DNA from 3 places in the Rhizobium sp. BK275 genome. Region 2 is predicted to be linked to each of the others. Evidence: predicted binding sites of a transcription regulator. Region 2 holds the regulator's gene; each other region holds the start of a gene.
What was found. The regulator PhoB, encoded in region 2, activates phosphate uptake and scavenging genes when phosphate is short. The targets are predictions, from matches to a motif close to TGTCATNNANCTGTCAT.

Region 1: a site for PhoB is predicted at 2,378-2,394, ahead of FHT82_RS16975 (alpha-D-ribose 1-methylphosphonate 5-triphosphate diphosphatase). Genes of this name have one in related genera too.
Region 3: a site for PhoB is predicted at 6,428-6,444, ahead of FHT82_RS20760 (NAD-glutamate dehydrogenase). Genes of this name have one in related genera too.

The regions. Positions count from the first base shown of each region.
Region 1 is NZ_JACHZL010000005.1:112,906-120,864, forward strand. It holds gene FHT82_RS16965 (alpha/beta fold hydrolase) at 1-922, opposite strand, end outside; gene FHT82_RS16970 (Xaa-Pro peptidase family protein) at 1,019-2,164, shown strand; gene FHT82_RS16975 (alpha-D-ribose 1-methylphosphonate 5-triphosphate diphosphatase) at 2,603-3,787, shown strand; gene FHT82_RS16980 (trypsin-like peptidase domain-containing protein) at 3,951-4,910, shown strand; gene FHT82_RS30565 (hypothetical protein) at 5,019-5,153, opposite strand; gene FHT82_RS16985 (organic hydroperoxide resistance protein) at 5,204-5,620, opposite strand; gene FHT82_RS16990 (ATP-binding protein) at 5,780-7,105, opposite strand; gene FHT82_RS16995 (response regulator) at 7,102-7,842, opposite strand.
Region 2 is NZ_JACHZL010000002.1:466,776-474,734, forward strand. It holds gene pstC (phosphate ABC transporter permease subunit PstC) at 1-993, shown strand, start outside; gene pstA (phosphate ABC transporter permease PstA) at 990-2,312, shown strand; gene pstB (phosphate ABC transporter ATP-binding protein PstB) at 2,327-3,142, shown strand; gene phoU (phosphate signaling complex protein PhoU) at 3,187-3,900, shown strand; gene phoB (phosphate regulon transcriptional regulator PhoB) at 4,127-4,810, shown strand; gene FHT82_RS08210 (pyrroline-5-carboxylate reductase) at 4,938-5,726, opposite strand; gene FHT82_RS08215 (GcrA family cell cycle regulator) at 6,008-6,538, opposite strand; gene FHT82_RS08220 (aspartate aminotransferase family protein) at 6,963-7,959, shown strand, end outside.
Region 3 is NZ_JACHZL010000006.1:380,982-388,940, reverse strand. It holds gene FHT82_RS20765 (MFS transporter) at 28-1,413, opposite strand; gene FHT82_RS20760 (NAD-glutamate dehydrogenase) at 1,443-6,221, opposite strand; gene pdxY (pyridoxal kinase PdxY) at 6,497-7,372, shown strand; gene FHT82_RS20750 (carbonic anhydrase) at 7,431-7,959, shown strand, end outside.

The DNA of each region.
Region 1 (7,959 bases), on a different contig from region 2:
GGATGCGCTCCGCGGCCCAACCCGTTGCAGTCTTACCCTGCCCGTAAATGCTTTCCTGCAGCACCGCGAACATTGGATTTCCGTCATAAGAGGTCAGCGACATGACCGAGGCCAGGAAGGCATCTGAAAAGCGTGTCTCCTCCTGATCGGAGAAGGCCTCGTCCACCAGCCAGTGCACATTCTCGTAACCCGGCGCCATGCCGAAATCGATGCCGATCGTCTGCAGCCGGCGCACCGTCAGGCGATCACCATCCGGAAGCCTGACATCATCGGCGGCAATGCGCTCGGCGATACGGGCGATGCGATCGCGATCAGCCGGATACCGCCGATAATATTCCCGGTTCTTGGCCGCGACGCGCGGATAGGTGCGGCGATAGACGTCATCGGCTGTTGCGGAAAGCCCGGCCAGTCCGCCGGTGACATAACAGGCGGCCAGTCCCTCCGGGGCCTGCGACAGATAGGTCAACGTCAGAAAGCCGCCATAACTCTGGCCAAGCGTCTCCCAGCGTACCCCGCCAAACACGCTCTTCCGGATATGCTCGCAATCGGCAATAATGTTGTCTGCACGGAAACGGCTGAGATAATCGGCCCCTGCCTTCCCATCCGCAAAGGCGGCCATCGTGGCGCTCTCGATGCGGGTGCTTCGTCCGGTGCCGCGCTGATCGAGCAGCACGACGCGGTAATTCTTCAGCGCTTCGCCAAGCCACGAGGGGCCGCCGCCGACCGGACGCGGTGATTTGCCGCCAGGACCACCCTGCAGGAACAGCAGGACGGGCAGTTTTTCCTGTTTACGCGTGGGATCGCAGACCTCGCGCGCAAAGACCTTGATCGATACGCCATCCGGCTTTTTCCAGTCGAGCGGCACGTCGACGAGATGGTCGCGGACATGGACGCCGGGGATCGTGTATTCGCTGACGAGCATGGTCAAATCCTGTAGATTGTTTGTCGACACAGTGCCTACAATTGCCCTATGCTGGAATCAAGCATCTAATTTCGGCAAAAATCACGGATATATAGCGTGTCTCTCCAAGCCTGGTCCCATCCCGTCGCAGCCATCACAGATGAAGAAAGGCAGAGCCGCCTGTCGCGCCTGCGCGAACGCATGCAGGCGCAAGGCATCGCTGCCACCTTGCTCGGCCCGACTGAGAGCTTACGCTATTTCACCGGCCTCGTCTGGCACCTGAGCGAACGCCTGCTCGGCGCGCTCATGACTGACGATAAGCTGATTTATATCGTGCCCGGTTTCGAGCGCAGCCGTGTCGAAATGCTCCCGCATCTGCCGGGTGAGATCGCCGTCTGGGAAGAAGAGGAAAGCCCGGCGGCGCTCGTCTCGCGGCTAGCCGGGCCAACAGGCAAACTCGCCCTCGACGACGCACTGCCGCTTGCCTTCTACCATGCCTTCACCGAACAGATAGGCGCTGCGCGTCTCATCGACGGCGGACCTCTCATCCGCGCGCTGCGTGCCATCAAATCGCCGGCGGAAATCGCGCTCATCCAGCATGCGATGGGCATCACGCTGGATATTCACCGCAAGGTCCGCGATACGCTCGCACCCGGCACCGCGGCTTCGGAGGTGGTTCGCTTCATCGATCAGCAGCATCGGGCGGCAGGCGCCGACGGCGGCTCGACCTTCTGCATCGTCTCCTTCGGTGAGGCAACCGCGCTGCCGCATGGTGCAGATGGTGAACAGATCCTGAAGTCGGGCGATGTCATTCTCGTCGACACCGGCTGCCGCCTCGACGGCTATCATTCGGATCTGACGCGCACCTATATGCTCAACGAAGGCAATGGCGAATTCGAACGCGCCTGGGCGATCGAGCGCGAAGGCCAGCAGGTCGTTTTCGATGCGGCAAAACTCGGCGCGCCATGCGAAAGCCTTGATATGGCCGCCCGCAACAAGTTTGCACACCATGGCCTCGGTCCGGACTACTGCCTGCCCGGCCTACCGCATCGCGCCGGTCATGGTCTCGGCCTCGAAATCCACGAGGCGCCCTATATCGTCCGAGGCAACGGAACGCCGCTGGCCCCAGGCATGTGCTTTTCGAACGAGCCGATGATTGTCTTCCCCAGCAGATTCGGCATTCGCCTCGAAGATCACATCTATATGGCAGAAGACGGCGCGCATTGGTTCACGACTCCGGCTGCAAATCCTTACGCGGTCTGAGTTCCATTGCGCAGACGTGCGAAAAGCCTGTTCGTGCCGGTCACAGCCGCCGCGACTTGCAGCCACGTCAAACTGAGCCGACATCCGCAATAGCAGCCCGCAGAAGGAGCGCACGTTAGCGATCATGGATGGTCCACTCTGACCTGCATAGGATGCATAATCTGCATAGGTTTTTTTATTGATCACGTGGGAAATGTCAGATGGTGACATGACAGTCACTAATCTGACATTTCCTAGAGAGCGGTAGAAACTGCCCCTGCATCTCCTGCACCCTATGCGGCACTCGATTAGACGAAAGCGCTTGCCGGTAACCGGTCGTTTTCGACGAGGCGCCTGCGGATCAATGATCTTGCTGACATGTTTCGTCATCGCAGCAGCGTAACAGGCTAGGTCGTCGCATCGGCAGATCCGACAGATCTAGGATGGATGGAGCGGAGAATGTGGCTAAGTGATTTCGAAATCGTGCTGCGCGATAGGGTTATACCTCGCGGCGCAGTCAGGATCGAAGGCGGCCTGATCGCGGAAATCAGGGAAGACCCTGCGGCTTCTGCCGACATCAATGGCAGCGGCAGGCTGCTGCTTCCCGGTTTTATCGACATGCATGGAGACATGATCGAGCGCGAGATCGAGCCGCGTCTGAATGTGCGCTTTCCTTTGGAGCTCGGCCTCTTCGAACTCGACAAGAAACTCGCCGGCAATGGCATCACCACCGCCTTTGCGGCGCTTTCTTTCCACGGTAATACCGGCTACGGCAACGTCCGATCGGAAGAACATTCGCGTTCGATTATCCAGACCCTGATTCAGCTCCGAAAAAGTGATCTTCTTGTCGACCACAGGGTCCATGCGCGCTTCGAAATCACCTTCACTCATGCCCGCGCCGTGATCGAAGATCTGCTGCGGGCCGGCGCCCTCGACCTCGTGTCGCTGATGGACCACACGCCAGGACAGGGCCAGTATCGCGATGTCGAGCGGCATATCGAGACGATTGCCCGCAACAACAAAATCACGCTTGAACAGGCTGCCCGTCGCGTGCGAGAGCGCATCGAATACCGAGCCCAAAACAATGATGCAGTCGACAATCTGGAGGCAATCGCTGCCACCGCGCGCGATCATGGCGTCATCATCGCCTCCCACGACGATGACAGCATCGAAAAGGTTGCGATCGTCGAGGGACTGGGTGCACGCATCAGCGAATTTCCAGTGACGATGGCGGCGGCGCAGGAAGCCCGCAAACTTGGACTGGCAACAGCAATGGGGGCGCCGAACGCGCTTCGCGGCTTGTCCTATTCGGGAAATCTCTCTGCCCGAGAGGCCTACGAGTACGGCGTCCTCGACATTCTGGCGAGCGATTACCACCCCGCCACCGTACTGCCGGCCGCCATCGCGCTTGCAGAAGCTGGATCGGGCGGGCTGCCGGCATCTGTGGCGCTCGTCAGCGCTAACCCAGCGACGGCGCTCGGGCTTACAGATCGTGGCGCGATCGAAGTTGGCCTGCGTTCCGATCTTGTCATCGCTGAACGCGGTCGTCTTCCACGGCTGAGGGCAACCTTCTGCCGCGGAAAACTGGTCTACTCAGATGGAACGGTTCCGGGATTGTCGGCACCATACGCGGTCTCATGCTGAGCCCCAACGCCTTTCGCGGAGCATTGCGGCGCGTCTCTTGAAAGATAAGCCCGCAAGCCTCACCTGATATCTCCATTGTTCACCTGTCGAACTGACAGCCCTTTGCCATCAGCAGTCGCTGCCGTTCCTCAACGTCGACGCTTCACGCGTCGGAGGAGATTTCATGGGATTCATTGATCGTGACATTCAGCCGTCGTCCGATGCCGGGCTGCTGGATGCCTATTCTGAAACGGTGTCAAACGCCGTCGACACGGTCGGTCCGGCTGTCAGCCGGATCGAACGCGTCGGTGGACGGGCCGGCCACGGTTCCGGCTTCGCCATCTCTCCTGATGGTCTCGTCGTCACCAACAACCACGTGGTCGGCGATGCAAAAGCCGTCACCATCAAGACGCCCGAGGGTACGGTTGTCGAAGGCAGGGTCCTCGGCCGGGATGAAGACACCGACCTCGCTCTTATCAGGGCCAATGATTGGTCCGGAGCCTGGGCACAGCTTGCGGATTCCAAAAAGCTGAAGCGCGGACACATCGCGATCGCCATCGGCAATCCGCTCGGCTTCGAATGGACTGTCACGGCCGGCGTCGTTTCTGCGCTCGGGCGTTCGATGCGAGCGTCCAGCGGACGCTTGATGGAGGATATCATCCAGACCGACGCTGCCCTTAACCCCGGAAATTCGGGTGGCCCGCTGGTTTCTTCCCTGGGCGAGGTAATCGGCGTCAACACCGCCGTCATCCAGGGTGCGCAAAGCATTGCTTTTGCCGTTGCATCGAATACCGCCAAGCACGTGGTATCGGACATTCTGCGCTTCGGAGAAGTCAGGCGCGGATATATCGGCATTGCGGCCGATACGGTCGATCTGCATCGGCGCATTGCGCTTGAAGCGGGCGTTCCGCAGCGGACGACGGTGCGCCTGCGCCGTGTCGAAGATGGCGGCCCCGCCGCAAGGGCCGGCCTTCGCGAAGGTGACTACCTGCTCGCAATCGGCGGTCAGCCGGTGTCGGGAATAGATGACGTCGTCCGGCTTTTGGATGGAACAACAATCGACGCCGAAGTCGATGTGCTGATTTTTTCCGTCGCTGGCCGGATCGAACAGCGCACCGTCCGTCCAACGAAACGGGCGAATTAGCTGGTCACGTGATGAGCGTGCCTGGAAATCAGCCATTCAAGTAACAAGGCACCCGTCTTTCGGAGGGCGCCTTGTCTGTTTGCCTTTCGCGACATGAAATCGCGATGATTATAAGGATCCGGGCGCAACAGCGGCTGCGGCAAGCAAACCAAGCAAAGGCGATGGTTCGTTAGAGAACACGTCGTAGATGCAAGGTGCTGCAAAAACGGTTACGGCCAGAATACCGATGACGATCCTTTTCATTGAAGCCTCCGGGGACGCAACAAGTCTGCATCCGATTTATCCTTGATGCCTTAGACGAGGTTCAGCTCGACATTGATATTGCCGCGCGTCGCCTTCGAATAGGGGCAAGTCTGATGAGCTTCCTCGACGAGGGCGCGGGCCACTTCCGGTTCCAGACCCGGCAGGCTGATGTTCAGGCGCGCCTGCAGGAAATAGGCGTCGCCGGTCATACCGAGATCGACTTCGGCATCGACAGCAGTATCAGCGGGGAGCCTTAGCTTGCGCTTGCCGGCGGCCAGGCCCATCGCGCCGATGAAGCAGGCCGACCAGCCGGCTGCGAAGAGCTGTTCGGGATTGGTGCCGGCCTGGGCGCTGCCCGGAGGCGAAAGCTTGATGTCGAGCTGCGCATCGCTGCTGCGGGCCGAACCGTCGCGGCCGCCGGTGGTATGGGTCTTACCGGTGTAGAGAACCTTTTCAATCGTCGTCATGTGAGCACTCCTTCGTTTCCTGTCGCTGCTCGCGACATCTGGTGACGGAGTGGTTTTGACGATCTGACGTATCCCGTATGTTTCTCAAATCGGCCGAAATGTATCAAAGCGTAGCACCGGCCGATCCAGACATTTTCATATACAAATCAGTGAAAAAGCTCAGTTGGCGCGGATGATGATTTCGGCCGCCAGCCCGCCACCTTCGCGATTATAGAGCCGCACCGATCCGCCGATCGCTGTGGCCAGCTGCTGAGCGATGGCAAGGCCGAGCCCGGTGCCGCCGGTCTCGCGGTTGCGCGACTGCTCCAGCCGGAAGAACGGCTGCATGGCGGCTTCGAGCATGGCATCCGGAATGCCCGGGCCACGATCCATCACCGTGATGGCGATAGCCCCCTCGTCTTTCCGCTCGACGCCGATTTCGGCGGCACCGGCAAATTTCAGAGCATTGTCGATGAAGTTCGTCAGAATGCGTCGAAGCGCATGGGGTTTTGTCGATGCGACACCCTGCACGAGGCCTATAACGGCGACGGCGTTATCCATGTCCTGATAATCATAGGCGATGCTGTCGATGAAGGATGAGAGGTCGATGCGCGAAAACTTCTCGCCATTGCCATGGGCGCTGCGGGCATAGGCAATCCCGTCCTGCACCAGCCGCTCGATCTCGCCGAGATCACGCACCAGCTTGTCCTTCTCGAGGGAATCGTCGGCCATATCGGCGCGCAGGCGCATGCGGGTGATCGGCGTCTGCAGGTCATGGGAAATAGCCGCCAGGATCTGCACGCGCTCCTCGAGATAATGCGCAATTCGTTCCCGCATGGCGTTGAAGGCGCGCGCCGCATGCGCAACCTCGCTCGGGCCGTGCTCGCTGAGCGGTGGCCCTTTCTTGTTGGGATCGAGCGCATCGGCCGCGGCAGCTAGCGCGCCGAGCGGACGGATCGCCTGACGGACGGCAAACCATGTGCAAAGCACGAGCAGCACCATCTGTATGGCGAGTACATAGGGCAGCCATGCCGCAATCGGCATGGGAGGTCGCGGCGTGATGTCGATCGTCAGGGGGCTTCCGTCGCTCAGCGTCAAATGCGCCTGCAACCGGCTGATATCGCCGGGAATGGATTCCATTCGGATCGGATAGGTGCCGCCGATCGCTTCTTCGATCCTGCTGCCGATTTCCCTGCCCTTGCTGGAATTGTCGGGCACGCCGGGAAGACCTGGTCCGAGTACGAAGCGATAATTGCCACGGCTCAAGCGGTCGAGCAAGCCGGCTCGCTGGTCTGCCGGCAGACGGTCGAGAACAGCGATCGAGGTCGCGACGTCACTTTCCAGCGTACCAAGCATGATGGCCTTGGCGGACATGGACCGCTCGACGAAGAGCACGGTGAACGACAGGCCATAGGCAATAGCCAGACCCAACAGGAGGATAAGGAAAAGTCGAGCCCTGAGGGTGTTCGGCCAAAATCTGGAGCGAATAACAGCTCCCACACTCATGACCTGGCCTCTTCAATCTCCACTGGAACGGAAAAGACGTAACCTTCGCTGCGCACCGTCTTGATATAGGTCGGCTCGCGGGCATCATCCCCCAACCGCTGGCGCACGCGGCTGACAAGAAGGTCTATCGAGCGGTCGAAGAGTTCCGCATCACGGCCCTGCGTCAGGTTCAGAAGCTGGTCGCGGTTGAGCACCCGCTGCGGATGGTCGATGAACACGCGCAGCAGGCGGTATTCCGCACCACTCAGCGCAATCTCTGTTCCTTGCCTGTCGAGGAGGTGCCTGCCGACCGTATCGAGGCGCCAGTCGCCGAAGCGCAGCCACTGCCCGGCCTCGGATATCTGCAGGTTCGGCGGCAGGGCACGGGCGCGGCGCAAGACGGCCTTGATGCGCGCCAGAAGTTCGCGGGCGGCAAAGGGTTTCGGCAGATAGTCGTCGGCGCCCATTTCGAGCCCGATAATACGGTCCATCTCGTCGCTGCGGGCCGTCAGCATCAGGATCGGTGTCGCCTTGTGTTTTCCGGCGCGCAGCTCACGGCAGAGTACAAGCCCGTCATCGCCGGGCATCATGACATCGAGCACGATGAGGTCGACCGTATTGGCCTCGAGAAAGCTGCGCATCTGGCGGCCATCGGCAGCAACACTCGTGCGGAGACCGTTCTTCGTCAGATAGCTCGAAACCAGCTCTCGGATTTCACGATCGTCATCGACGATCAGGATATGGTCGACATGCTCCATCTCTAGACTTTCGGATCCTCTATCGGTCGGTGCAAAGCAGGCTCGCTGCTCCCGGGGACAGACTCGCTATTCCCCTTTTTGACTCTGAATTGGCTGCCGCGAAACAGGAATTCTGGT
Region 2 (7,959 bases):
CTGCTGATCTCCGTTGCGGGCGCTTTCTACGCGCTGCGCTCCGTTGCTCCGCGCTTCCGCGCCCGCAACCGTGTCGAGCGCGTCATGCTCTGGGCGCTGCTCGTCGCCTCCTCCATCGCCATTCTGACGACGATCGGCATCGTGCTCTCGATGCTGTCGGAAGCGACCCGCTTCTTCGCGGTCATTCCCTTCGCCGACTTCTTCTTCGGAACGGTTTGGGATCCGCGCTTTGCCGGTGCAGGCAGCTCCTCCTTCGGTCAGTTCGGCCTCATCCCGCTGCTGCTCGGTACGCTCTATATCGGCTTCGTCGCCATGCTCGTTGCCGTGCCGGTCGGTCTCTTTGCCGCCATCTACATGGCCGAGTATGCCTCCCCGAGGGTGCGTTCGCTTGCCAAGCCGCTTCTCGAAGTGCTGGCCGGCATTCCGACCATCGTCTACGGCTTCTTTGCCCTCGTCACCGTCGGCCCGTTCCTGCGTGATTTCTCGGCGCAGATCAGCGGTCTCCTGACCGGCAACTATGCGAACTTCATCCAGGCGCAGAGCGTCATCACCGCAGGCATCGTCATGGGCATCATGCTGATCCCTTACGTTTCCTCGCTGTCGGACGATATCATCACCGCAGTTCCGCGGGCGCTCCGCGACGGCTCGCTCGGTCTCGGCGCCACCCGCTCCGAAACCATCAAGAAGGTCGTCCTGCCGGCAGCACTTCCGGGCATCGTCGGTGCTTTGCTGATGACCGCTTCGCGCGCCATCGGCGAAACCATGATCGTCGTGCTGGCCGCCGGTGTCGCCGCCCGTATCCAGATCAATCCCTTCGAGCCGATGACGACCGTGACCGTCAAGATCGTCAACCAGCTGACCGGCGACCTTGAGTTCACCTCGCCGCAGACGCTGGTTGCCTTCGCCCTTGGCATCACGCTGTTCTGCATCACGCTTTGCCTCAACATTTACGCGCTCTACATCGTGCGCAAATACCGGGAGCAGTACGAATGACGAATATTGTTTCCCCCGTCGCCGGCGTCAGCGTTTCCACGGCGCCCGCGCGTCGCGATATCGGCATCAAGCGCCGCTACGCTGCCGAGCGCCGGTTCCAGGCCTATGGCATCGCAGCCATAGCATTCGGCCTCGTCTTCCTCTTCATTCTGCTTTGGACGGTTATCAGCAACGGCTATACCGCCTTCCAGCAGACCGCGATCACGCTGCCGATCGAGTTCACAGAGAAGACGATCGACCCCGATAACAAGCGCGCGACCGATCCTTCGGTTCTGATCGCCGCCAACTATCCGGTTCTGCTGCGTGATGCGATCGTCAAGCAGCTCGGCATCAATGCCTCGAGCCGTCCTGACGTGCGCGATGCCTCCGCCATGCTGTCCAAGGGTGCGCCCATTCAGCTGCGCGATATGGTCGTCGCCGACCCCCAGATCATCGGCAAGACCGTCAATGTGACGGTGCTGGCCGACGCCAATATCGACAGCGCCAACAAGGGCCAGATCGACCTTACGGTCGATGAGAAGAACCGCAAGGTCAACGACAAGCAGGTTGCCTGGATGAACGAGCTGAAGGCGAGCGGCGCTCTCCACAAGCAGTTCAACACAGGCCTCTTCGTCAACGGCAATTCCAGCCGTCCGGAAGCTGCAGGTCTCGGCGTCGCTCTCATCGGCTCGCTCTACCTGATGCTGATCGTTCTCGTCCTTTCGCTGCCGATCGGTGTCGCCGCTTCGATCTACCTCGAGGAATTTGCGCCGAAGAACAAGCTGACGGACCTGATCGAGGTCAACATCAACAACCTCGCAGCCGTTCCGTCGATCGTCTACGGTCTGCTCGGCCTGTCGGTCTTCATCAACTTTGCCGGCCTGCCGCGTTCGGCATCGCTGGTCGGCGGCCTGGTGCTGACCCTGATGACGCTGCCGACGATCATCATCGCCACCCGCGCGGCTCTGCGCGCCGTGCCGCCGTCGATCCGCGCGGCCGCACTCGGCCTCGGTGCCTCGAAGATGCAGATGGTGTTCCACCATGTGCTGCCGCTCGCAATGCCCGGCATCCTGACCGGAACGATCATCGGCCTTGCCCACGCACTCGGTGAAACCGCGCCGCTGCTCTTGATCGGCATGGTCGCCTTCGTCGCCCAGGCGCCGACCACGCCGCTCGATCCTTCCACCGCACTTCCGGTGCAGGTCTACATGTGGGCCAACGAAGCCGAGCGCGCCTTCGTGGAAAGAACCTCGGGTGCCATCATCGTCCTGCTCCTGTTCCTGATCGTCATGAACCTCGGAGCTATCCTCTTGCGTCGTCGCTTTGAGCGCCGCTGGTAAACGGAGTAAAGATCATGAACATGTTGACGGAAGCCGCAGTCGAGAAGGCGCTGGACCAGAAAATGAACAACGTCCCGTATAAGATGATCGGTCAGGATGTCTCCGTTTATTACGGAGAGAAGCGCGCGCTTTTCGATGTCAATCTGAACATCCGCGAAAACACGGTGACCGCCCTGATCGGCCCGTCGGGCTGCGGCAAGTCCACCTTCCTGCGTTCGCTGAACCGCATGAACGACACGATCGACGGCTGCCGCGTCACCGGCAAGATCACGCTCGACAGCGATGACATCTACGATCCCGATATCGACGTCGTCGAACTCCGCGCCCGCGTCGGCATGGTGTTCCAGAAGCCGAACCCGTTCCCGAAGTCGATCTATGAGAACGTCTCCTACGGCCCGCGCATCCACGGCCTCGCCAAGTCCAAGGCAGACCTCGACCAGATCGTCGAGACGAGCCTGCAGCGCGCCGGCCTCTGGAACGAAGTCAAGGACCGCGTGCATGAATCGGGTACCGGCCTTTCCGGCGGTCAGCAACAGCGTCTGTGTATCGCACGCGCTGTCGCCGTCAGCCCGGAGGTCATCCTGATGGACGAGCCCTGCTCGGCGCTCGACCCGATCGCGACTGCAAAGGTCGAAGAGCTGATCCACGAGCTGCGTGAAAACTACACCATCGTCATCGTGACGCATTCCATGCAGCAGGCCGCCCGCGTATCGCAGCGTACGGCCATGTTCCACCTCGGCAACCTGGTCGAGGAAAACGATACCGACAAGATGTTCACCAATCCGGACGATCCGCGCACCCAGGACTATATCATGGGCCGGTTCGGCTGATTTTGGCGATGTGAAGCCTTCCCGATTTTCGAGGACAACGCCCCATGGCATCGACACATATTTTTTCCGCCTATGACGACGATCTGAAATTCCTGTCCCGGCGCATTTCCGAGATGGGGGGCCTTGCCGAACAGATGGTCGGCGAGGCCGTTCGCGCCCTGGTCAACGGCGATACCGCCTTGGCTCAGAAGGTCATTTCCGACGACGTGATCCTTGATCACGCCGAGCGTGAGATCAACGACAAGGCGATCGTCACGATCGCCCGTCGCCAGCCGATGGCCTCCGACCTTCGCGAGATCATGGGTTCGATCCGCATCGCCGCCGACCTCGAGCGCGTCGGCGACCTCGGCAAGAACACCGCAAAGCGCGTCATCGCCGTCCAAAGCACCGGCGTTCCGCGCAAGCTCGCCCGCGGTCTCGAGCATCTCTCCGAACTGGCGCTCGTCCAGCTCAAGGAAGTGCTCGACGTCTACACGACGCGGTCCGCTGACAAGGCCAAGTCCATCCGCGAACGCGACGACGAGATCGACGCGATGTACACCTCGCTGTTCCGCGAACTCCTGACCTACATGATGGAAGATCCGCGCAACATCACGAGCTGCACGCATCTTCTCTTCTGCGCCAAGAACATCGAACGCATCGGCGACCATGCGACCAACATCGCCGAGACGATCTACTACATGGCGACCGGCGCCCAGCCGGAGGGCGAGCGTCCGAAGGACGACAGCTCCAATACCGTCGGTGCGGTAACGGAGTAATCCTGATCCGCCGATTGCATGCGCGTCCCATGCGGGGCGCGCCAAAGCATGTCGCGCAAAAGTGTGCAGCGGTTTTGCGATAACGACATGCGAAAAAAGCTTAAAGCGCGGCAGCGAATCCGAATGATCGCGACACGCTTTAAGTGCAGCCAATTCCGAGTTCCTGCATGATCCCTTGCTTAAATCACCCCCGGTTTAAGGATCATGCATTAGGAGACTGACACGCATGATCCCAAGAGTTGCAGTTGTTGAAGATGAAGAGGCGCTGAGCGTGCTTCTCCGCTACAACCTCGAAGCGGAAGGTTTCGAGGTGGATACGATCCTTCGTGGCGACGAGGCCGAAATCCGGCTTCAGGAGCGCACGCCGGACCTGCTCATCCTTGACTGGATGCTGCCGGGTGTTTCCGGTATCGAGCTCTGCCGCCGGCTGCGCATGCGGCCGGAGACCGAACGTCTGCCGATTATCATGCTGACGGCGCGCGGCGAAGAGAGCGAACGCGTTCGCGGTCTCTCGACTGGCGCGGACGACTATGTCGTCAAGCCCTTCTCCACGCCGGAACTCGTTGCCCGCGTCAAGGCGATGCTGCGTCGTGCTCGTCCGGAGGTTCTTTCCAGCGTTCTGAAGTGCGGGGATATCGAGCTCGATCGCGAAACCCATCGCGTTCATCGCAAGAGCCGCGAAGTCCGCCTCGGCCCGACCGAATTCCGCCTGCTCGAATTCCTGATGTCGTCGCCGGGCAGGGTCTTCTCCCGCTCGCAGCTTCTGGATGGCGTCTGGGGCCACGATATCTATGTGGACGAGCGCACGGTCGACGTCCATGTCGGCCGCCTGCGCAAGGCGCTGAACTTCTCCAACATGCAGGATGTCATCCGCACCGTTCGTGGCGCGGGATATTCCATGGAAGCCTGATCCGAGTGATCGGAGGTCCAGACGGGTCGCTCGCTTGCCGGGCGGCCCGTTTGTCTATTCGGCACCCCCAGCTTCTTGTGAAAGCCGACACCAGGCGCCGAAAGCCAACCTCGAGAGGATCTGCCTTCTACAGACGGATGCGCACAAGAATTCGATCAAGAGCCTTTTGCAGAGCCGCCGCGCCGCCAAACGCGCGAAAGTCTTCGAGCACCTGTTCATTCAATCCGCCCTTGGTCGAATGCTCGTCGATGAGTTCATCGAAACTCGCGACAGGTTTTGAACGGGCAGCATGGGCGAGGCCGGAAAACAATTGACGGAGGTAGGCGTCGCCAGCCGTTCCCGAGAGCCCCTTGCTCTGTAGCCAGGTCGACGTCGCGTCCAGGATGCCGAAATAGGTGGCCATCAGGCAGCTCGCCACCGCGAGAAGTTCGAACTCCTGCTTGTCTTCAACCTGGATCGCCGTTCCGAGCGCCGAAAAGAGGGTGTGGGAAACCTCGTCGGGCGGGTAGATCGCGGTCGCCCCCTGGAGATCTGCGACGAACGGAAGTGGAATTGCCAGGCTCAGGCGAACCGGCTGATCGATCCACGCCAGCAATTGATCCATGGGCGTGGCCGCGACAAAGCTGATGACATGGTGGCCCGGCCGAAATCGGAGCGAGCGGATGACCTCCTCGGCAATTTGCGGCCTCACTGCCAAAAATACGAGATCGGAGCGGTCGAGAACATCCTGGTTGCCCACAGCGATCGTTACATTCCGGTTTGCCGCCGCAAGGCGGGCGGCGACGCCTGCGCTGCGCGGTGACAGCACGATCGGTGTGTCGCGAAACGCTGTCTTGCCCAATCCGGTGACGACGGCCTCGGTAATCGTGCCCGTCCCGACGAACCCCATTGTCATCTGCTTTGGATCGATCTCCATTGGCACCCCTAAGCGACTGTTTTCGCCGCGCTGCTCGACGAGAATACCGCATCTGTATCAGAAAATTGCGTTACAGCGCCATGACCGCCTTCCATGCCTGTTGAGGGCTGAAACGCCTTGATGGCGTTGGCTGCATGGTGAACGGTCGGCAAGGATCAGTCTCCGGCAGATAGTCGTGGCCACGAGCCGTTTTCCAGCCCTGCTATCCCAGAAAAAAATTACCCCTCCGCGCATCGGCGAGGAGGGGTGACGGTACGTTGCGTCTGTTGGAAAATCGCAGATCAGCCGACCCGGACTGCCTTGCGGCGCTCGCTCACCGGCTGGTAGGCCATGCGCTGATGATAGTTGCAATAGGGCGATGAATCCGGGGAGTCACAGCCGCAGAAGTAGAAGTCGTCCTTCATCGGATCGCCGACCGGCCACTTGCAGGTGCGCTCCGTCAGTTCCGTCAGGCCGAGGCGGCGGGAGATCGGCACGACCACGTTCTTGGCCGGCACATATTCCATTTCCTCGACCGTTTCGATCTCGATCTCTTCCTTCAGGACAGTTGCGCCCTGCTGGCGGGTAACGGTGCGGGTGGTGATGCGAGACGCATAGTTCGGGGCGCGGGGAGCCGAGGTATTGCGCTTCGGTGCACGCGCAGCGGTTGCCGTGCCGCCGGCCTTGGCGCGGCCGGGAAGACTGAGCCGGTGAACCTTGCCGATGACAGCGTTTCTACTGACGCCGCCAAGCTGCGCAGCGATCTGGCTGGCGCTCAGCCCTTCCGACCAAAGCTTCTTGAGCTTCTCGACACGCTCGTCTGTCCAGTTCATTGCCCTGTCTCCGCCTTTCGCGTTGGTGACGGCAGAATCCCTCACCGTTGCCCCGGAAGCCTCCGAAGCAAGAAACGCCTGATCAATTTTGGTGACTAGTTCCGCCGCATGCAGTCTAGTAATTGAACTTTAACCTAGTGTGAGCCTGACTCTGTGACAAGAGTCGCAGGAATCCGATGAATCCGAATTCGTAGTTTTCCCCAACTTGCTTCCCGGGAGAGTCATTTCTGCAACATTAGCTGTTGATAGACCTGTAAAGCCGAATACGGGCTTGACGCATGCGCTAAATCCTCAGTTTTGTTGACATTGCAGTGCGAAAAGTAAATAGTGGTTCAGGCCGCCGAAAGGCGGCATTTTTAATTTTTCGGACCTGGTTTTCTTAGCCGGAGTCCGGTGCCCCGGAACCTGATCAGGAGATCGCGCCATGGCTGAAGCCTCGCCGCTTTATGACACCTATTCTCGTGCCCCGTTGCGGTTCGAGCGAGGTGAAGGCGTCTGGCTGATCACCGAAACCGGCGAGCGATATCTGGATTTCGGAGCAGGCGTTGCCGTCACATCAGTGGGGCATGGCAATCCGCATGTCGTGGCCGCGCTCAAGGATCAGGCTGACAAGGTCTGGCACCTTTCGAACGTCTATGAGATCCCCGGCCAGGAGAAGCTTGCCAGGCGGCTGACGGATGCCACCTTCGCTGACAAGGTGTTCTTCACCAATTCCGGCGCCGAGGCTCTGGAATGCGCGATCAAGACGGCGCGCCGATACCAGTTCTCCAAGGGCCATCCCGAGCGCTTCCATATCATTACCTTCGAAGGCGCTTTCCACGGCCGGACGCTGGCGACCATCGCCGCTGGTGGCCAGGAGAAATATCTCGAAGGTTTCGGCCCGAAGACCCCCGGTTTCGACCAGGTGCCCTTCGGCGATATCGAGGCTGTCCGCGCCGCGATCACTGAAAACACGGCCGCCATCCTCATCGAGCCCGTGCAGGGCGAGGGCGGTGTCCGCCCGGCGACGTCAGAATTCATGAAAGCGCTCCGCCAGCTCTGTGACGAGCACGGCCTGCTGCTGATCCTCGATGAGGTCCAGACAGGTGTCGGCCGCACCGGCAAGCTTTTCGCCCATGAGTGGTCGGGTATCACGCCTGATATCATGGCCATCGCCAAGGGTATCGGCGGCGGCTTCCCGCTCGGCGCCTGCCTTGCAACGGCAGAGGCTGCTTCGGGCATGAAGGCCGGCACGCATGGCTCAACCTATGGCGGCAACCCGCTTGCCATGGCTGTCGGCAGCGCGGTGCTGGATATCATCCTGGCCGACGGCTTTCTGCAGCATGTGCGTGATGTTACCCTCATCTTCCGTCAGGGCCTTGCCTCGCTCAAGGATCGTTATCCTGACGTAATCGAGGATGTCAGGGGCGAAGGTCTGCTGC
Region 3 (7,959 bases), on a different contig from region 2:
CCCGGTCTTGCGGGCCGGGGGAACCCGTTACGTGCGATCCGCCGGATAGGGCGTCCGGATCAGCAGCACCAGGCCTCCGGCGAGAAACAGGATCAGCGTCGACATGCCGAGATGCGCCGATCCGGTCAAATAGGTCACGATCGAAAATAGCAGCGTCGCCATGAAGCTCGTGGCGCGGCCCGAGAGCGCATAGATGCCAAAATAGCGGCCGGCCTCCTCGATGCTGACACTGCGCGCCAGATAGGAGCGCGACGAGGCCTGCACGGGTCCAAAGGCAAGGCCGATCAGCAGGCCGTAGAGGATATAGGCCTTTTCGGCAGCCGTGCCGAATAGCCCGCCACTATCGGCATTTGAAAGCGGCATCGATCCGAAGAAGGTGTAGCCGGGTCCGGTAGAGATGATGCCTATTGTCGCCAGCAACAGCATGGTGAGGCTGATGATGACCGTTGTTTTCGAGCCGATGGCCCTGTCGATACGTCCGGCAATCAGGCAGCCGAGGATCGCGACGACGTTAAGGATGATGCCGTAGATGCCGATCTCGATCGTCGCCCAGCCAAACATGCCGGCAGCGAAGGCGCCGCCGAGGATCAGCAGGCCGTTGACGCCATCCTGATAGATCATCCGTGCGATGAAAAAGGACAGGATACTGCGGCGCGTCTTCAGTTCGCCGAGCGTGTTGCGCAATTCCCTAAGACCGAAGCGCACGGCAAAGGCAAAAGGCAGGCCTTTGCGGGCATCCGGGGTGAAGAAAAACATCGGCAGGATGAAGATCAGATACCAGACGGCCGAGATCGGCCCGGTGATGCGCGCATCCTCGCCCGTATGAGGGTCGAGGCCGAAAAGCGGATCGAGACCCAGAATTGTCTTGCCGCTATCCGGACTGCCGGCCAGCAGCGCCACGACGCCGATCAGCACGATCATGCCGCCGAGATAGCCGAGGCCCCAGGCAGTGTTGGAAAGCCTGCCCACTTCATCCTTGCCGACGAGGCGCGGCATCATGGAATCGTTGAAGACGATAGAAAATTCTGCCGAAATCGAGGCGAGGATCATGAAGATGACGGGATAGATGACCGGCGAGCCGGGTGCCGCGAACCACAGGCAGCAGAGGCTGACGATCTTGATGACGGCGAAGAAGGCGATCCAGGGTTTACGTGCGCCGGACTGGTCGGCAATAGAGCCCAGTATGGGGGATAGGATGGCGATGATGATCGAAGAGATCGTCGCCATATTGCTCCACGTCGTCTGGGCGGTAACCGGATCAGCCGTTAGCCGCGAGACGAAGTAGGGGCCGAAAATGAAGGTGGTGACCACGGTGAAGAAAGGCTGGGCTGCCCAATCGAAGAGCATCCAGCCCCATATGCCCTTCTCCGTGGCTTTCGGCGGCTGCGTTCCTGTCCAGTCAATGCGATTCAAGCGTCCGCTCCTTTTTGGGGCGGACTGTCTCATCTCGCCCGGTCGCGCGCAAGGTCGGTCAGGATGCCCGCGGCAACAGTGATGCGGGCGAGGTTCGGGTCTGCGCCATCACTGAGGCTCGCAAGTTCCTCGACGATACGGTTGATGCGGATCCTGTCCTGCGCATGCCAGGCCTGGACCGGCTGCTTTTCCTTGCCGTGATCGGAAAGTGCGGAGATCACGATATCGCGACGGGCGCTGGCGATCTGGTCGATGCTGCGGGCAAGGGCGAGGTTTTCGTAATGGTCGGAGGTGATGATGCGGTTACCCGCGGCAAGCAGCCGGCCGACGCGGAAGGTCCGGGTGACGGCAAAGTAGTTTTCGGCTGCACGCGGCAGCGCCTCGTCGGTCCGTTCAGCGATCTGCATAATTTCCGGCACGAGGGCGAGGGTCGGCAGGGCTGCAATTTCGGCGGCCAGTTTTTCCGGCAGGCCGGACTGCTGGAACTCCTGCTGGCGCGCTGAGACTTCGGTTGCCGCCTGCTCGGCAAAGGCTGGTTTGAGTTTTTTCAGGGCAGCCTGCAGCCGGCTAATGATTTCAGCCATGCCGCCTCGAGTCATGCCGGTCTTCAGCAGTAGACGTGTCAGCACGATGAAGCTATTGGTGATTTCCTCGTAAATCCGGTTCTGGACCTCGCCGGAAACCTTGTTGTCCAGGGCATCTGTTTCGGCCCATAGCCGGTTGAGATCAAAGCCGTCACGGGCGACGATCGCAGCGCGCACGACCTCAGAGGCAGAGGCCGCTGTGGCATCCATCATGCTCACGGCAAAGCTCGGCCCGCCGCGGTTGATCGCCTCATTTGCGAGGACAGTCGCGACGATTTCCCGCTTCAGCCGGTGAGTGTCGATGTCGAATGCGTTCGACTTCTGCATCTTGGCCGGGAAGTAGTTGAAGAGCGTGCTGACGAAATAAGGGTCATCAGGTAATTCACTGGCGATCAGCGCATCGAAGAGCACGATCTTGGCATAGGAGAGCAGCACGCCGATCTCGGGGCGCGTCAGCGGCCGTCCGGCCGTGTAGCGTTCGGACAGCGAGGCGTCGTCGGGAAGCGTCTCGACCTTGCGGTTCAGCTGGCCGGCTGCTTCCAGCACGCTCATGAAACGGCCGAGTTCCAGGCCGTTTGCCGTTCCCTTGCGAGATGTCAGCGAGATCGCGAGGGACTGCAGGTAGTTGTTGCGCAGCACGAGGCCGGCCACTTCGTCGGTCATACTGCCGAGAAGCTGGTCGCGTTTCGCCCGGCTGAGGCGCTGTTCATGCATGGCGTTTGCCAGCGCGATCTTGATATTGACCTCGACGTCCGACGTGTTGACGCCTGCAGAGTTGTCGATAGCATCCGAATTGCTGCGTCCGCCCTTCAGGCCATAGGCAATGCGGCCCTTCTGCGTAACGCCAAGATTGGCGCCCTCGCCGATTACCTTGGCGCGTACCTCGTCGGCCGTAATGCGGATCGGATCGTTGGCGCGATCGCCCACTTCCGCATCAGTTTCCGACGCTGCCTTCACGTAAGTGCCGATGCCGCCAAACCAGAGCAGGTCGACCGGGCTCTTCAGGATCGCCGTCATGATCTCGAAGGGCGTGGCGACCGCCTTGTCGATGCCGATTGCTGCCACAGCCTCCGGCGTCAGCGTAACCGATTTTGCCGAGCGCGAGATGATCATGGCGCCTTTCGAGAGCACGGACTTGTCGAAGTCCTGCCAGCTCGAGCGCGGAAGATTGAAGAGGCGCTGGCGCTCACGAAGCGTCTTTTCCATATCGGGATCGGGGTCGATGACGATATCGCGGTGATCGAAAGCGGCGACCAGCCGGATCTTCGGCGAAAGCAGCATGCCGTTGCCGAAAACGTCACCCGACATGTCGCCGACGCCGGCAACCGTAAAGGGTGTCGTCTGGATATCGATGTCCATTTCGCGGAAGTGGCGTTTCACTGTTTCCCAGGCGCCGCGGGCGGTGATGCCCATCTTCTTGTGGTCGTAACCGGCCGAGCCGCCTGACGCAAAGGCGTCGTCCAGCCAGAAACCGGCCTCCTGGGCGAGCGCGTTGGCGGTGTCGGAGAAGGTTGCCGTGCCCTTGTCGGCCGCGACGACGAAATAGGGGTCGTCGCCGTCGAGACGCACCGTATTGTCAGGCGGGAGGATATAGGCGCCGGAGATGTTGTCGGTGATGGAAAGCAGTGTACGGATATAGGTCTTGTAGGCTTCACGACCTGCGTTGAAGATCTCTTCGCGGCTGCCACCGACCGGCAGTTTCTTGGGATAGAAACCACCTTTTGCGCCGACGGGGACGATCACGGCGTTCTTGACTTGCTGCGCCTTCACGAGACCCAGAACTTCGGTGCGGTAGTCCTCGGCGCGGTCCGACCAGCGCAGGCCGCCGCGGGCAACGCGGCCAAAGCGCAGATGCACCCCTTCTACTTCCACACCGTAGACGAAGATTTCGCGGAAGGGCTTCGGTTCCGGCAGGCCATCGACCAGGTGCGGGTCAAGCTTGAAGGCAAGCATCGCCTTCGGTGTCCCATCGGCATTGCGTTGGAAATAATTGGTGCGCAGCGTTGCATCGACGATATTGACATAGCGGCGCAGGATACGGTCGTCATCCAGGCTCGGCACGTCGGCAAGCTCGGCTTCGATTGCCTGATGCAGTTCGGCGAGTTTCTTGATACGCGCCTTTTCCGACAGCTTCGGATCGAGCGTGTCGCGGAACAGGCGGAAGATCGAAGCGGCGATAACAGGATATTTGTCGAGGGTGGTTGCGATATAATCCTGCGAATAGGCGATGCCGGCCTGGCGCAGATAGCGCGCATAGGCGCGCAGCACACTAACCTCGCGGGCCGAGAGACCGGCCGACAGAATCAGCCGGTTAAAGCTGTCATTGTCGATCGTGTCGCTGAAGGCTGCGACGAAGGCTTCTTCGAGCGGTGCGCCAAAACGTGCGAGGTCAATGTCCGCACCGCTGCGAGCCTCGAGTTCCATGTCGTGCAGCACGACGATGTTGATGGCGCCGTCGGCGGCCGGAACTTCGATATCGAAGGTCCGTTCACTCAGGACGTTGAAGCCCAGGTTTTCGAGGAGAGGCACGCGGCGTGACAGCGGCAGTTGTTCGCCGCAATGGAAGATCTTCAGCGACAGGATGCGGCCGCGTTCATCGTCGTGGCGATAGTAGAATTCGATGCGGATCGGCTCGCCGGCGGCGCATGCGGCTATGTCGGGCAGATCGCCAACCGCTTCATCCGGCGTGAAGGCTTCCTGGAAGGCGTTGCTGACGCCGAGCTTCGGCGCCTTGGGGCCAGCGAGCATCTCGAAGCGGCTGTCCCAGCGCGCGGTGATCTGGCGGATCGTCTCCTCGAGCTTGGCCTGAGGGATGCGTGGCGTCTTACCGCCGGAGCGACCGATGATGAAGTGCACACGCGCGACGCCACCTTCCGGGAAGGCCGGGTAATAAGCGGAAACGCGGCCGTCATAGACGGTCTTCAGGTAGGCACCGATGCGTTCGCGTACGATCGAGTCATATTCTTCGCGCGGCACGAAGACGATGACGGAAACGAAACGGTCGAAATGATCAATGCGCGGTAGGACACGCACGCGAGGGCGGTCGACCAGATCGTTGATCTGCTCGGCGAAGCGTGCAAGCAGCGTGGTATCTATCTGGAAAAGATCGTCACGTGGATAGGATTCAAGCGTGTTGTCGAGCATGCGGCCCGAGTGGCTCATCGGGTCGAAGCCGAAATGCTCCTTCACCTTTTCAATCTTGGAGCGCAACAGCGGGATTTCCGTGGCCGACGAGGTATAGGCGGTCGAGGTGAAGAGGCCGACGATGCGCAGCTCCCCTGTCACGTTGCCCTGTGCGTCGAAACGTTTGACGCCGACATAGTCCATGTAGGCGCGGCGATGGACCGTGGACTTCACATTGGCTTTGGTGACGATCAGGAAGTCCGGACCATCGAGGAAGGCGAGAATCTCCGGCGTCGTCGTCACGGCGTCCTTGCCGGTGCGCAGAACCAGCACATCGGGGTTGGAGAGAATGCCAAGACCCGTTCCCTTGTCACGTTCGACCTTCGCATCCGGTCCCTTTCCGGAATAGACGTAATCGCGCATGCCGAGGAAAGTGAAATTCTCGTCGCGCAGCCAGGTCAGAAAGGCGACCGCCTCATCACGGTCGGCCTTTTTGCGGCTGGCATTGTAGTTCGAAAGCTCTGTAATCACCTCGTCGACGCGCGACAGCATCGGCTTCCAGTCGGAAACGGCAAGCTCCACCTGCTCGAGCACTGCCTTGATGCGCTTGATGAGATCGGCGGCCTGAGAGGCGGCGAGCGGCGAGACATGAAGCTGGATATGGCTGACCCGTTTTGCCGGATCGCTCGGCACATCAGCGGAGTAAAGTTCCGGAGCCTTGCCGTCTTCCATGATCAGGATCGGGTGAACCGCCATGTAGATGTCGCGATGGGTGCTGGTCACCTCGCCCATCACGGATTCATAGAGGAAAGGCTTGTTGTGATCGGTCACCGAGAGAATGGAGACTGCGATGCCATCGGGGTTGACGTCGGCGATCGTATCGATGCTGACGCGCGCCGTCTTGCCGTTCCAGGCGGCGAGTTCGGCTGCCGAATGCACGGCGGAAAGCGCCAGCATTTCCGGTGTGTAGAGTTCGAGGTCGTCGCTACTGGCCCGGCCGAAGAGGATTTCGGGGTCGAGATGGGGTTCGCCGGTCGCAGCCGCGATCTTGCGCGCGCTTTCGATCTGCTTTTCCCGTTTCGGATTGTTTCTGGCAGCCATGGATCACCCCCCGATTTGTTCTGATATGGGCAAGTTAGCAGAAGGCTCTTCGAAAGAATCTTTAAAAAAGGGCTTCGAAAAGTAGTTTTCGTGCTTTTTTGACTATGCTGGCGAGAGATTTCGAAAGTTTTTGGGTCGTTTTGTGTCGGTGGACGGCAAAGCGTCCTTATCCGGCTTTCCGCCCCGCCGCACATTTCCACGCTCGCGTGAAGAATGGTTGACAGCGCCTCGTCAAAAAGATCATCAACGGCGGTCAAAATTCGGATTCGGATACTATGTCGGAAAACGCAGCAGGCGCAGTTATCGTCATTTCCAGCCATGTCGTGCGCGGATCGGTCGGAAACCGTGCTGCGGTCTTCGCGCTGGAAACGCTCGGCCATCAGGTCTGGGCGCTGCCGACGATCGTGCTGCCCTGGCATCCCGGTCATGGCCGTTCGACACGGCTTACCTTCGCCGAGGCCGATTTCGAGGCGGCGATCGACGATCTCATCCGCGCACCGTGGATCGGCGAGGTCAAGGCCGTCCTGTCGGGCTATTTCGGCAATGCGGCCCAGGCTCGCTCTGTTGCGAAACTCGTTGCGTCCTTGCGTGAGAAGGACCCAGAACTGCTCTATGTCTGCGACCCAGTCATGGGCGATCTTGGTGGCCTCTACGTGCCGGAGGTAACGGCCGAGGCGATCCGTGACCACTTGATACCGCTTGCCTCGCTCGCAACGCCGAACCGCTACGAGCTTGCCTGGCTTTCGGGCGCTGCGCTTGATGATAACAGTGCGGTCATGGAAGCTGCACTCGCGCTCGGCCCTTCGCGCATGCTGGTCACGTCGGCAGTGCCGATGATGACGGGCAGCACCGGTAACCTCTATCTCTCCGGGAAACATGCCCTGCTTGCCGAACATCGTGTCGTCGAGAACCCACCGAATGGCCTCGGGGATTTGCTCGCGGCTCTCTTCCTGTCCCGCCTGCTTTCGGGAATGGAGGACGAAAAGGCGCTGCAGTTGGCGACCGCAAGCGTGTTCGAAGTGCTGGCGCGCGCCGTCAAGCGCGGCAGTAGCGAACTGATGCTGGCAAGCGATGCTTCGAGTCTTTCGACGCCCATGGCAATGGTGCAGATGCGTCACCTCCTCCATCCTGCCCAACGGCGGAAAAAATAGGCCCCACGCTTTGCAGCGCAGCATTGATCTTGGCTCACGCGCGCGTTAATCCAGGGGCATGATGAGCTTTCCCAACTCCCTTCTGGCTGGTTATCGCAACTTCATGAGCGGGCGCTATGCCGATGCCCGCGATCGGTATCGGCAGCTTGCGGAAAACGGGCAAAACCCGACAACGCTCGTCATTGCCTGTAGCGACTCGCGCGCGGCCCCCGAACTGATCTTCGATGCAGGGCCTGGTGAACTCTTCGTTATCCGCAACGTTGCCAACATGGTTCCGCCTTTTGAACCGGACGGCCATTTCCATTCCACGTCGGCAGCACTCGAATTCGCTGTGCAGGCCCTGAAGGTCAAGAATATCGTCGTCATGGGTCATGGCCGCTGCGGCGGCATTCGCGCAGCACTCGATCCCGATGCCGAGCCTTTGTCGCCGGGCGATTTCATCGGTCGCTGGATGTCGCTCGTCCGCCCGGCCGCCGAACAGATCGGCAGCAACGACGTCATGACGCAGGCCGAGCGGCAGACCGCGCTGGAGCGGGTCTCCATCCGCAACTCGATCAGTAATCTCAGGACTTTTCCTGATATCAAGG